3 regions of the Rhizobium anhuiense bv. trifolii genome follow, and region 2 is predicted to be linked to each of the others. Evidence: predicted binding sites of a transcription regulator. Region 2 holds the regulator's gene; each other region holds the start of a gene.

Region 1 (4,162 bases), 140 kb from region 2:
TTCCTTGGCAAGCTTGACGCGCTGCGCTTCGCCGCCCGAGAGCGTATTGGCCTGCTGGCCGACCTTGATGTAACCGAGGCCGACATCCTTCAGCGATTGCAGCTTGTCGCGCACGGCGGGCACCGCCGCGAAGAAATCGACGCCTTCCTCCACCGTCATGTCGAGCACGTCGGCGATCGACTTGTGCTTGAAGGTGACGTCGAGCGTCTCTCTGTTGTAACGCTTGCCATGGCAGACATCGCAGGTGACGTAGACATCGGGCAGGAAGTGCATCTCGATCTTGATGACGCCGTCGCCCTGGCAGGCCTCGCAGCGTCCGCCCTTGACGTTGAAGGAGAAGCGGCCCGGCTGGTAGCCGCGGGCCTTTGCCTCCGGCAGGCCGGCGAACCAGTCGCGGATCGGCGTGAAGGCGCCGGTATAGGTCGCCGGGTTCGAGCGCGGCGTGCGGCCGATCGGCGACTGGTCGATGTCGATCACCTTGTCGATATGCTCGAAACCGTCGATGCGGTCGTGATCGGCCGGGTTTTCACGTGCGCCCATGACGCGGCGCGCTGCCGACTTATAGAGCGTTTCGATCAGGAAGGTGGACTTGCCGCCGCCGGAAACACCGGTCACCGCCGTGAACACCCCGAGCGGGATCGATGCCGTGACGTTCTTCAGATTGTTGCCGCGCGCGCCGACCACCTTGATCTCGCGGCCCTTTTTCGGCTTGCGGCGTTCATCGGGAACGGGAACGCCGAGTTCGCCCGAGAGATATTTGCCGGTCAGCGAGTTCGGACTGTCCATGATGTCCTGCGGTGTGCCATGGGCGATGACCTGGCCGCCGTGAATGCCGGCAGCCGGGCCGATGTCGACCACGTCGTCGGCCGTCAGGATCGCATCCTCGTCATGTTCGACGACGATGACGGTGTTGCCGATGTCGCGCAGGTGCTTCAGCGTGTCGAGCAGCCGGGCATTGTCTCGCTGATGCAGGCCGATCGACGGCTCGTCGAGCACGTAGAGCACGCCTGTCAGCCCTGAGCCGATCTGCGAGGCAAGCCGGATGCGTTGGCTCTCGCCGCCCGACAGCGTGCCGGAATTGCGCGACAGGCTCAGATATTCCAGGCCGACATCGTTGAGGAAGCGCAGCCGGTCGCGGATTTCCTTGAGGATGCGCACGGCGATCTCGTTCTGCTTGGCATTGAAGCTTGCCGGCAGCGCCTCGAACCAGTCGCGGGCGACGCGGATCGACATCCCGGTCACTTCGCCGATATGCAGCGTGTCGATCTTCACCGCCAAGGCCTCAGGCTTCAGGCGGAATCCGTTGCAGGAAGGGCATGGGGCGGCCGACATGAAGCGCTCGATATCCTCGCGCGCCCAGGCGGAATCGGTCTCCTTCCAGCGGCGCTCGAGATTGGTGATGATGCCCTCGAAATTCTTCTGCGTCGTGTAGGAACGGGCGCCATCGGCATAATGGAATTCGATCTTGTCGTTGGTGCCGTTGAGGATAACGTCCTTGGCCTCGTCGGAAAGCTCGTTCCAGCGGGTGCCGAGCTTGAAGCCGTAATGTTTGCCGAGCGCTTCCAGCGTCTGATTGTAATAGGGCGAGGTCGACTTCGCCCAGGGCGCGATCGCCCCGTCGCGCAGCGTCCGTTCGGGTTCGGGCACGATCAGGTCCGGATCGATTTTCTGCTGGGCGCCGAGGCCGTCGCAGGTCGGGCAGGCGCCGAAGGGATTGTTGAAGGAAAACAGCCGCGGCTCGATCTCGGGAATGGTGAAGCCCGAGACAGGGCAGGCGAACTTCTCCGAAAACAGCACGCGTTCATGCGTCTCGTTCAGCGACTTGTTGGCCGAGCCGCCGGCCGACGTCTCTTCCGGCGGCAGCGGCTTGTCGGCGAATTCGGCGACCGCCAGCCCGTCGGCAAGCTTCAGGCAGGTCTCCAGGCTGTCCGCCAGACGCGCCGAGACATCCGAGCGCACGACGATGCGGTCGACCACCACGTCGATGTCATGCTTGTATTTCTTGTCGAGCACCGGCGCCTCGGCGATCTCGTAGAACTGGCCGTCGACCTTGACGCGCTGGAAGCCCTTCTTCATCAGCTCGGCCAGTTCCTTCTTGTATTCGCCCTTGCGTCCGCGCACGAGCGGCGCAAGAATATAAAGACGGGTGCCCTCGCCGAAATCGAGGATGCGGTCGACCATCTGGCTGACGGTCTGGCTCTCGATCGGCAGACCGGTCGCCGGCGAATAGGGAACGCCGACGCGGGCAAAGAGCAGGCGCATATAGTCGTAGATCTCGGTGACGGTGCCGACCGTCGAGCGCGGATTGCGCGAGGTGGTCTTCTGCTCGATCGAGATCGCCGGCGACAGCCCGTCGATCTGGTCGACGTCGGGCTTCTGCATCATTTCGAGGAACTGCCGGGCATAGGCCGACAGGCTCTCGACATAACGCCGCTGGCCTTCGGCGTAGATCGTGTCGAAGGCGAGCGAGGATTTGCCGGACCCTGAAAGCCCGGTCATGACGATTAGCTTGTTACGCGGCAGATCGAGATCGATGCTCTTGAGATTATGCTCGCGCGCGCCGCGGATGGAGATCGTCTTCAGTTCGCTCATCGTCTCTGCTTTGGTTTTCTGGATAACAGCCCTTATTTAGTGATGCCGACGGGCGAGTCGAGGCTGAATATCCGGGAAGGCTCAAGGTTTTCGATTCTGTTGACAGGATCATACGGATAAACTAGAACAAATAAAGAACAAAATTCCTGATGAATGCATGCGGCTTTCTGATGGATAAACATGTGGATTAAATGCCGCCCATGCGCATCGGCGGTCCGTGATGGTTTAAGGTGCGCCGATCGATTAAACGCCGCCGGGCAGGGCGGCAGGCAGGGTGAGAAGTATGGCTGGTAGCGTGAATAAGGTAATTCTGGTTGGAAACGTGGGTGCAGACCCCGAAATCCGCCGCACTCAGGATGGCCGGCCGATCGCCAATCTTCGTATCGCGACCTCGGAGACCTGGCGCGACCGCAATTCCGGCGAGCGCCGTGAAAAGACCGAATGGCACACTGTCGTCGTCTTCAACGAAGGCCTCTGCAAGGTTGTCGAACAATATGTGAAGAAGGGCGCCAAGCTCTATATCGAAGGCCAGCTGCAGACCCGCAAGTGGCAGGACCAGCAGGGCCAGGACCGCTACAGCACCGAAGTGGTGCTACAGGGCTTCAGTTCGACGCTGACGATGCTCGACGGCCGCGGCGATGGCGGCGGTGCCAGCTCCGGCTTCGGCGGCGGCCGCGGCGGCAGCGGCGGCAACGATTATGGCGACGACTACGGCGCGCCGGCTCCCTCTTCATCCCCGAGCCGCGGCGGCGCTGGCGGCGGCAATTTCTCGCGGGATCTCGACGACGACATCCCGTTCTGATCGCGAGCCTTCCTGGGCTAGTGAAAGACCTGAGAGCATGATGCCTTTGACGGCGTCATGCTCTTTTTCTTTGATTTCTAGCCCTTCTCAGTGCGGCGTCGCGCTGATCAGATTGAGCGCCGATTTCGCGCCATCGACGACGAATTGGGCGGCGAGGGCGGCGAGGATGACGCCGAGAAGCCGTGTCAGGATCGCCCGGCCGGTGACGCCGAGGAAACGGTCCAGCCGTTCGGCGACGAGCAGCATGAGGAAGGTCAGCAGCAGATTGGCAGCAAGAACGCCGATCAGTTGCGCTTTTCCGACGGAGGTGGCGAGCGTTCCAGCAAGCAGGATCGTCGCCGAGATCGCGCCCGGGCCGGCAATCAGCGGCAAGGCGAGGGGAAAGACGGCGATATTTTCGATGTGATCCTTGGTGATTGCCACCTCGGTGGCCTTCTCCTTGCGGTCCTGGCGCTTCTCGAACACCATCTCGAAGGCGATCCAGAACAAGAGCAGCCCGCCGGCGATGCGGAAGGCGCCGATCGAAATCCCCAGCACGCTGAGCACGCCGGCGCCAAACAGCGCGAAGACGGCGAGAATGATGAAGGCGATGGTCGAGCCACGCAGCGCTACCTGTGTGCGCTCACTGCGGCTCATGCCTGTCGTCAGGCCCAGAAAGATCGGTGCGAGACCGGGCGGATCGATGGTGACGAGCAGCGTCGTGAAGGCGTTGATCAATTGGTCGGCGCTTGCCATCGTCTCTCCGGAACCCCATATAGTCACTTGGTT
Region 2 (4,162 bases):
GAGCTTCCAGATGTCCTTTGCCGCAACCTTGGCGCTCGTGTCGGGCTATCAGCTGTGGAAGGATCGGCGCGTCCGCGAGAATGCCTTCCTGAAGCTGCCGATCGTCAGGCCTTTCGTCGCGGTTGCGGGGTTCTTCGGCGGTGTCTTCCTGACCTCGCTGATCGGCGGTTTCTCCACCGCACTGTTTTCGATCGAGCATTTTCATCGCCTGACCGCCTACGGCCTGCCGGCAAACCTCGCGACGATGCCGATCATCTCCTTCATCATCATGCCGGCCGGGTTGCTGGCGATGCTGCTCATGCCTTTCGGTCTGGACGTTTTGCCTTGGAAGATTGTCGGATTCGGCCTCGATCTGGTGATCGCCGTCGCCAAGACCGTGTCCGGCTGGGGTGGCGACATCGGCATCGGCCGCTTGCCCGCCTGGTATTTCGCGGTCGCCGTGGCAGGCTTCCTGCTGCTGACGCTGCTCCGCACTCGGCTGCGCCATATGGGCACGTCGATCATGTCAGCCGCAACGCTCATCCTGCTGCTTCTGCCGGTTCCCCGGCCGCCGGATCTGGTGATTTCGGAAGATGGCAGTCTCGTCGCGGTCGTCGAGGCGGCGGCAATGGCCTCCAACCGTGAAAACCCGCCGGATTTCATCTTCGACCAATGGCAGCGCGCGCTGGTCCTGCCGGCGCATGACCCGCCGAAGATGCTGGATGGTCCTGCTGTCCCGCCAGCGGGAGAGGACCGCCGCGTCAAGCTCTCCCGCGATCAGCAGAACGAAGCGAGGGCGGCGATGCGGGCGGCTGCAGCCGGCGGTGACGCAAACCGCTTTTCCTGCGTCAAGAAGGCCTGGTGCATATCAAGGCTTGGCAACGGTCATGTGGTCGCCGTCATCGACAATGCCGCCTATCTCGCTCCGGCCTGCGATGCGGCCGATATCGTGGTAACGTCGGTCCGCCTGCGTTTCAACAGCTGCCGCTCAGGCGCGACGCTCTTCACCGGCGAGACGTTGCGCCGGACCGGTTCCGTCGAGCTGCGCTTCGCGGAGGCCGGCATGGAGGTCACAACCGCATTCGATGATCTGTGGCGGCCATGGATCCGCCATCGCGCCTATGACTGGCGCAGCAACAGCTTTGTCGAAACCGGCCAGGGTGTTAGTGATAGCGGCGAATAAGGCCGACGAGTTTGCCCTGCACCTTGACGCGGTCTGGCCCGAAGATCCGGGTCTCGTAAGCCGGGTTGGCCGCTTCCAGCGCGATCGAGGCGCCCTTGCGGCGGAAGCGTTTGAGTGTCGCTTCTTCGTCGTCGACGAGAGCAACGACGATGTCGCCAGGGCTTGCGGTGCTGCCATTGCGGATGATCACGGTGTCGCCGTCGAAAATGCCGGCGTCGATCATCGAATCACCCTTGACCTCCAGCGCGTAGTGTTCACCGGAGCCGAGCATATCGGCCGGAACGACGATGTCGTGGGTGTTGTTCTGGATTGCCGAGATCGGAACGCCGGCGGCGATGCGGCCCATGACCGGCACGGAGACTGAGTTGCCATTGTCGGCGACGGGTTTTGCAGGAGCGGGAGTGGCGACCGGCTGGGGCTTGCCCAGGCTGCCCTCAATGACGCTCGGCGAAAAGCCGCGCCGGGGCTGGATGCTGGGGCTATAGGCCTCCGGAAGCTTGATGACCTCGAGTGCGCGGGCCCGGTTCGGTAGGCGGCGAATGAAGCCACGCTCCTCGAGCGCCGTAATCAGCCGGTGAATCCCGGACTTCGAAGCGAGATCCAGGGCGTCCTTCATTTCGTCGAAAGACGGCGGAACGCCGGATTCCTTCATGCGCTCATGAATGAAGAGGAGAAGCTCCTGTTGTTTGCGCGTGAGCATCGACGTTGTGACCTCGTGATTGAAACAAATCCAGAACAGACACTATATGTTCCATATGTGTTCCGCAAGTAGCTAAATTTCCGTAAAACTTGGCGCCAACTCGTTGAGATTTTTATTTTCATTTGCCGGATTGGCCGACAAGTCTTGCCTTGGGCGGCACTGTCGCACATCTCTGCCGTGTCAGGAGAGGGGATATCATGAACGAGCATTCCGCCAAACCACGCCCGCTGGATCATGTCGTGCTGCCGGTCGTCAATATCGATCTGGCGCGCGAGAGGCTCGGCAAGCTGGGCTTTACCGTTGCCGCCGATGCGCGTCATCCCTTCGGAACGGAGAATGCCTGCGTCTTTTTTGCCGATAAGACCTATCTGGAGCCGCTCGGGATTGCGAGCGTTAGGGAAAGTGAAGCATCGGCGCGGCAAGGCAATGTCTTCACCGCCCGCAACCGCGCCTTCCGATTCCGCTGCGGCGAGGAAGGGCTTTCGGCGGTGGCCTTCGGCAGCGAGGATGCCGATATCGATCATCGGAATTTCGTCGGCGACGGAGCGAGCGCCGGCGAGATGCTGGCGTTCAGCCGGCCGATGACGATGCCGGATGGTTCTGAGAGCATTGCCGGCTTCAGGCTGGCCTTTGCCGGCGACCTGCGCGCGCCCGATCTCTTTCTCTTCACCGTCGAGCGCGTCAATCCGCTGCCGGCCGACCGCAGCGCGCTGGAGGCGCATGCCAATGGCGTCACCGGCATTGCCGAGGTGGTGCTTTGCGCGCCCGATGCGGCTGCCTTCGCCGCCTTCGTCAGTCTTGCCAGCGCGCAATCGGCAGTCGAGAAAACCGGTTTCGGCGTCACGATCGCGGCGTCGAATGTGAAAATCAGCCTGATGACGCCGGAGGGTTTGGAGGCCTATTTCGAGGTCGCTGTCCCATCCGCCGACCGCGGCCTGCGCGGCCGGGCGATTCTCTTCGCTGTCGCCGATCTTGCCGTGACAGAAGCGCATTTGGCTGCTAACGGGGTGACATATACGCGCAAGAACAATCGCATTCTGGTGAAGCCCGCGCCCGGGCAGGGCACGCTTTTCGCCTTCGAGGAAACACGATGAGCACAGATACGAATTCCCAAGTCAAGATCGGCGAGGGCCAGGGCCAGGTCACCTTTTCCAACACCGGCCGCCTGTCGCTGATTGCCGGCCCTTGCCAGATGGAGAGCCGCGACCACGCCTTCATGGTGGCCGGCACGCTGAAGGAGCTTTGCGGAAAGCTCGGCATCGGCCTCGTCTACAAGAGCTCCTTCGACAAGGCAAACCGCACTTCGCTTTCGGCCGAACGCGGCATCGGCATTGAAAAGGGCATGGAGATCTTTGCCGACCTCAAGAAGGAATTCGGCTTTCCCGTCCTGACCGACGTTCATACCGCCGAACAATGCGCCGAGGTGGCAAAGACCGTCGATGTCCTGCAGATCCCGGCCTTCCTTTGCCGCCAGACCGATCTTCTCATCGCCGCCGCCAATACCGGCCGCGTCGTCAATGTCAAGAAGGGCCAGTTCCTCGCTCCCTGGGATATGAAAAACGTCCTGAAGAAGCTTAACGCCAGCGGCAATCCGAACGTGCTGCTGTGCGAGCGCGGCGCCTCGTTTGGCTACAACACGCTGGTTTCCGACATGCGTTCGCTGCCGATCATGGCGTCGATGGGTGCTCCCGTTGTTTTCGACGCCACCCATTCCGTGGCGCAGCCGGGCGGGCAGGGCGATTCCTCGGGCGGCCAGCGGGAATTCGTTGAAACGCTGGCGCGCGCAGCGGTGGCGACCGGCATTGCCGGCGTCTTCCTCGAAACCCATCAGGACCCCGACAATGCGCCTTCCGACGGACCGAACATGGTCTATCTCAAGGACATGCCGCGGCTCCTCGAAAAGCTGCTTGCCTTCGATGCGGTCGCCAAGGCCTGATTACCCAGCTTGACGTTCAACAGTCTGACATGATCGCGCTATAAGCATGTCGCGCAAAACCAAAGAGCAAAGCGCGGACCATGCGAATGTTAGAGATCGCGACGCGCTTTCGTCCACATCGGAACGCTGGTTCGAAGGCTGGCAATTGCGGCATTGTAATTTGCTCGCCTTCGATTAAGACAGGTTTCGAACGACTTATCACCCACTGAGCAGGAAGAACCCATGACTGCAATCACCGATATCATCGCCCGCGAGATTCTCGATAGCCGTGGCAATCCCACCGTCGAAGTCGATGTCTATCTCGAAGACGGCAGCATGGGCCGCGCGGCTGTTCCCTCGGGCGCCTCGACGGGCGCGCATGAGG
Region 3 (4,162 bases), 1.4 Mb from region 2:
CGCCCTGCGAATTCTGCCCATAGGTGAAGAAGCGTTGCGGCACGACGAGGTCGAGGCCATCCCGGGCGCGCGTCATCGCCACATAGAGCAGCCGGCGCTCCTCCTCGATTTCGGCGCTGGCGCCGACGGCGAGATCGCTCGGAATGCAGCCGTCGACGACGTTCAGCATGAAGACCCGCGTCCATTCCTGGCCCTTGGCGGAATGGATTGTGGACAGGATGAGGTAGTCGTCGTCGAGGAGCGGCACGCCCGCCTGGTCGCTGGTCGCATCCGGCGGGTCGAGGGTGAGTTCGGTGAGGAAACGCTCGCGCGAGGCATAACCGCCGGCGATCTGCTCGAGCTGCAGCAGATCGGCCTGCCGCGTCGCGGCGTCCTCGTGCAGCCGTTCCAGATGCGGCACGTACCATTGCCGCGCCAAGCCGATTTCCGCCGGCCAGCCGGCCTTGCCGGTCTTCAGCTCCTGCAGCATCGAAACGAAATCAGTCCAGTCCTCGCCGGAGCGCGGCGGGGCCGGCATGGCGGCAAGCGCGGATAACGGGCTGGCATCCTCGGCCATCAGGTCGAGCGCCTTCTGCGCCGTCGATGGCCCGACGCCCGGCAGGATCTGCATCAGCCGGAAGCCCGCCACCCGGTCGCGCGGGTTCTGGGCGAAGCGCAGCGCAGCCAGCATGTCCTTGACATGCGCGCTGTCGAGAAATTTCAGCCCTCCGAACTTGACGAAGGGAATGTTGCGCCGGGTCAACTCGACCTCAAGCGGCCCGCTGTGATGCGAGGCGCGGAACAGCACGGCCTGCTGCTTGAGCTTGAGACCTTCTTCGCGGTTGTCGAGCACCATATCGGCAACGTAGCGCGCCTGCTCGGCCTCGTCGCGCACCGTCACCAGGCGCGGCCGCTCGGACGATTGCCGCTCGGTCCAGAGATTCTTGGTAAAGCGCTCCGAGGCAAGATCGATGACGGCGTTGGCGGCCGCAAGGATCGGCTGCGTCGAGCGGTAGTTGCGGTCGAGCGTGACGATATCGGCGGCCGGGCTGAAGGCGGCGGGAAAATCGAGGATATTGCGCACCGTCGCGGCACGGAAGGAATAGATCGACTGCGCATCGTCGCCGACGACGGTCAACCCCTGGCCGCCGGGCTTCAGCGCCATGAGGATCGAGGCCTGCAGCCGGTTGGTGTCCTGATATTCGTCGACGAGCACATGGTCGAAACGATCGCCGATATCCTCGGCAATGACAGTCTCGCCGACCATCTGCGCCCAGTAGAGCAGCAGGTCGTCGTAGTCGAGCACGTTCTGGCTCTGCTTGGACTCGACGTAACAGGCGAAAAGTTCGCGCAGCTGTTTGTCCCACGCCGCGCACCAGGGAAAGGCGTCGCGCAGCACGAGATCGAGCGCGGTTTCCGAATTCACCGCTCGGGAATAGATGGCAAGACAGGTGCCCTTCGTGGGAAAGCGGCTTTCCGTCTTGGAGAAGCCGAGGTCGTGCCGGATGAGGTTCATCAGGTCGGCACTATCTTCGCGGTCGTGGATGGTGAAATCCGGATCGAGGCCGATCTGCTGGGCGTAATCGCGCAACAGCCGCGCGCCGATGCCGTGGAAGGTGCCCGACCAGGAAAGCGCGTCGGCCATGACGCCGGCATTGGCACCAAGCACATCGCGGCAGATGCGCTCGACGCGCCGCGCCATCTCGGCGGCTGCCCGGCGCGAGAAGGTCATCAGCAGGATGCGGCGGGGATCGGCGCCCTTGACGATCAGATGGGCGACCCGATGCGCCAGCGTATTCGTCTTGCCGGAGCCGGCGCCGGCAATGACCAGCAGCGGCCCGGCAATATGGCTGCCGTCGGTGAGCGTGCCGTGCTCGACGGCCATGCGCTGCTGCGGATTGAGCTTTTCGAGGTACATCCAGCCGTCCGGTCGGGCTCCCGCAGAATCACTGGGGAAAGATTAGATGTTCCTTGAATGTTCGCGATTGCCCTCGCTGTCAAGCGTTGTGGCGTGACGGCAGCCTCAGTCGGGGAAATCCGGACCGACGACACGCCGCACCAGTTTCAGGCTGCGGTCCGGCTGAAGAATATAGGTTTCCTCCACGCGCTGGCCCGTCTCGTTGTAGAACTGGTTGTAGACGGCGCTGCCGACCGGCGACTTGGTGAGCTTCGTTCGCGGCTGGCCGCCATAGGTAATGCTGCCCGGAATGGGCTCCAGCGCCGGGCTATCGACCGAGGAGCAGCCGGCAAGCAAGGCCGCGGTTAACAAGGCTGATAGAAGCGCTTTCATCGTCTTCATCCCTCTTTCGACTGCAGCCAGATATGGAAATCGCCGCGTCTTTCGCCAAGGGCTGTCCACCCGGCCGCAACGAAATGCCTCGCCGCGGCGTTAACCGATATCTACCAACATCAGGAGACGGCCACGGTGCTCGGATTTCCAGCATTCACTGACCATGAGCAGTCCGGCCGGCAGGGCCACAGCGATGCGGCGACGCGCGCTTCGGTGGAAAGCGCCCTTCATGCGGCCGGCGATATCGAAGCGGCGGACATCATCGTCAGCATATCGGGCGCCTATGTCGTCCTGGAAGGTTTCGTGCGCCGGCGCGGTGATGTCGAGCGGGCCGTCGAGATTGCCGAGAGCATCGTCGGGCGAGGTTATGTGCGCGGTCGCCTGCTGCGACGCTAGCCGGCCCGCGCGCCCTCATGTCTTGCGACGCATGAAGGGAACCAAAATGCCCTCCCGCGGGTTGAAAGGCCGGACCCAAACGCTGGAGACCCTCATGCAGTCGCTTCTTCGCATCTCTGCAATGACCTTGATAACAGGCGGTGTCCTTGCCGGCTCCGCCCATGCCTCGCTGGAAACCGGCACGAATTATTCCGCTCTGCCGAAGGACCAGATCGCCCTCAACGAATATACCGGGGCCGTCGCCTGCCAGCCGGTAGAGCCCCACTATCTCCCCTCCTTCATCCGCGCGGCGGACGGTACGATCATCGGCGTCGGTTATGTCGAGGTCGAGGACGAGGGCGGCGCGGACTGCTGAAAACATGAGGACTTGCTCGGACGAGGCTCGCCTGCGTCTCCGCAGAGGGTACGAGCCTCTAACCATCATCATGATGGCTGGGTATCTTCTATGAAGACACCTGTACCAGGCGCAACGCCTGTTGCACCAAAACCCGGCGCGAGTTCGATGCAGGGTTAAGCAAAATTAAAACATTGTTCCGTTCCGGCACGTTCCGTTTACGAACGACCTGAAGTGACCTGGAAATCCCGACCGAAGTCCAGCGCATAACCCCGAAAATCTGAATCGATTTTCGGAAAGGATTATGCGCCAGTTCAATGCAGCTTCAGCTTCGCCTCTTCGGCCGCCGCCAGGAACTCGGCTCTTGCTTCTTCCACGCTCTTGCGCCCGTCGAGCGCTGCCCGGCAGGCGCTGCGGGCCTTGATGTAACGAAGCCCGCGCATACTCGGCCAGAGATCCGCCAGGCACTTCAGCGCATCGAACGGACCATTGACCGTTCGCGCATCGGCACCTTCGAAACCGACCTTGACCGGGCTGTTCCATCTTTCAGTTGCCATCGATACTCCTCCACGATTGTCGACAGAAACGACGTGCAGTATCTCCCAGTTCCTCCGGGAGACTCCGCCATGATAGGCATTCTAGCGCGATTTTTGCGGTCAACAATGGTGAATCGATTATTGCTGATGAGACGAAATGTCAGCCTGCATGGCCTTCCCGGCTCTCGTCAGATGGCTGCCCTGCGAGAGGTTGGTGAAACGGAGAGCGTGCGGCCGGGTCCCTTCGCCCCGTTTACGGGGAGAAGGTGGCGGCAGTCGGATGAGGGGCCGGCCTCACCGAGTGAGCAAAATGATTCCTAATACTGAAAGAAAACTGGTGCTGCCGAGTGGGATTGAACCACCGACCTCACCCTTACCAAGGGTGTGCTCTACCACTGAGCTACGGCAGCAGGACCAGTACCCGTGCGAGCCGGGTGGCTCAATCGCGGGAACGGGGCGGCTATTGCCACAGCTTGACGGCAAGCGCAAGCAGCAAATTCCAACTTCGCGTGGATTGCCATGCAAGGGCCTTTTGGATCGGCGCGAATTCGGCTAATCCTTTTGGCATGAACGACAAGACCGAAACCGGCCAGCAGAGCCGCAAAGAGGCAATCGAGGCACAGGCGA

Evidence for each region. The regulator LexA, encoded in region 2, represses DNA repair genes until DNA is damaged. The targets are predictions, from matches to a motif close to TGTTCNNNNTGTGTTCNG.
Region 1: uvrA (excinuclease ABC subunit UvrA) is a predicted target of LexA. The motif match lies at 2,715-2,732, and genes of this name have one in related genera.
Region 3: NE851_RS13030 (ATP-dependent helicase) is a predicted target of LexA. The motif match lies at 1,945-1,962, and genes of this name have one in related genera.

What each region holds. Positions count from the first base shown of each region.
Region 1 is NZ_CP098803.1:2,458,352-2,462,513, forward strand. It holds gene uvrA (excinuclease ABC subunit UvrA) at 1-2,592, opposite strand, end outside; gene NE851_RS20885 (single-stranded DNA-binding protein) at 2,876-3,394, shown strand; gene NE851_RS20890 (MarC family protein) at 3,482-4,129, opposite strand.
Region 2 is NZ_CP098803.1:2,319,654-2,323,815, forward strand. It holds gene NE851_RS20165 (ComEC/Rec2 family competence protein) at 1-1,162, shown strand, start outside; gene lexA (transcriptional repressor LexA) at 1,143-1,862, opposite strand; gene NE851_RS20175 (VOC family protein) at 2,060-2,956, shown strand; gene kdsA (3-deoxy-8-phosphooctulonate synthase) at 2,953-3,798, shown strand; gene eno (phosphopyruvate hydratase) at 4,021-4,162, shown strand, end outside.
Region 3 is NZ_CP098803.1:906,952-911,113, forward strand. It holds gene NE851_RS13030 (ATP-dependent helicase) at 1-1,897, opposite strand, end outside; gene NE851_RS13035 (hypothetical protein) at 2,003-2,269, opposite strand; gene NE851_RS13040 (BON domain-containing protein) at 2,405-2,665, shown strand; gene NE851_RS13045 (hypothetical protein) at 2,760-3,020, shown strand; gene NE851_RS13050 (DUF982 domain-containing protein) at 3,314-3,556, opposite strand; tRNA gene NE851_RS13055 (tRNA-Thr) at 3,871-3,945, opposite strand; gene NE851_RS13060 (hypothetical protein) at 4,102-4,162, shown strand, end outside.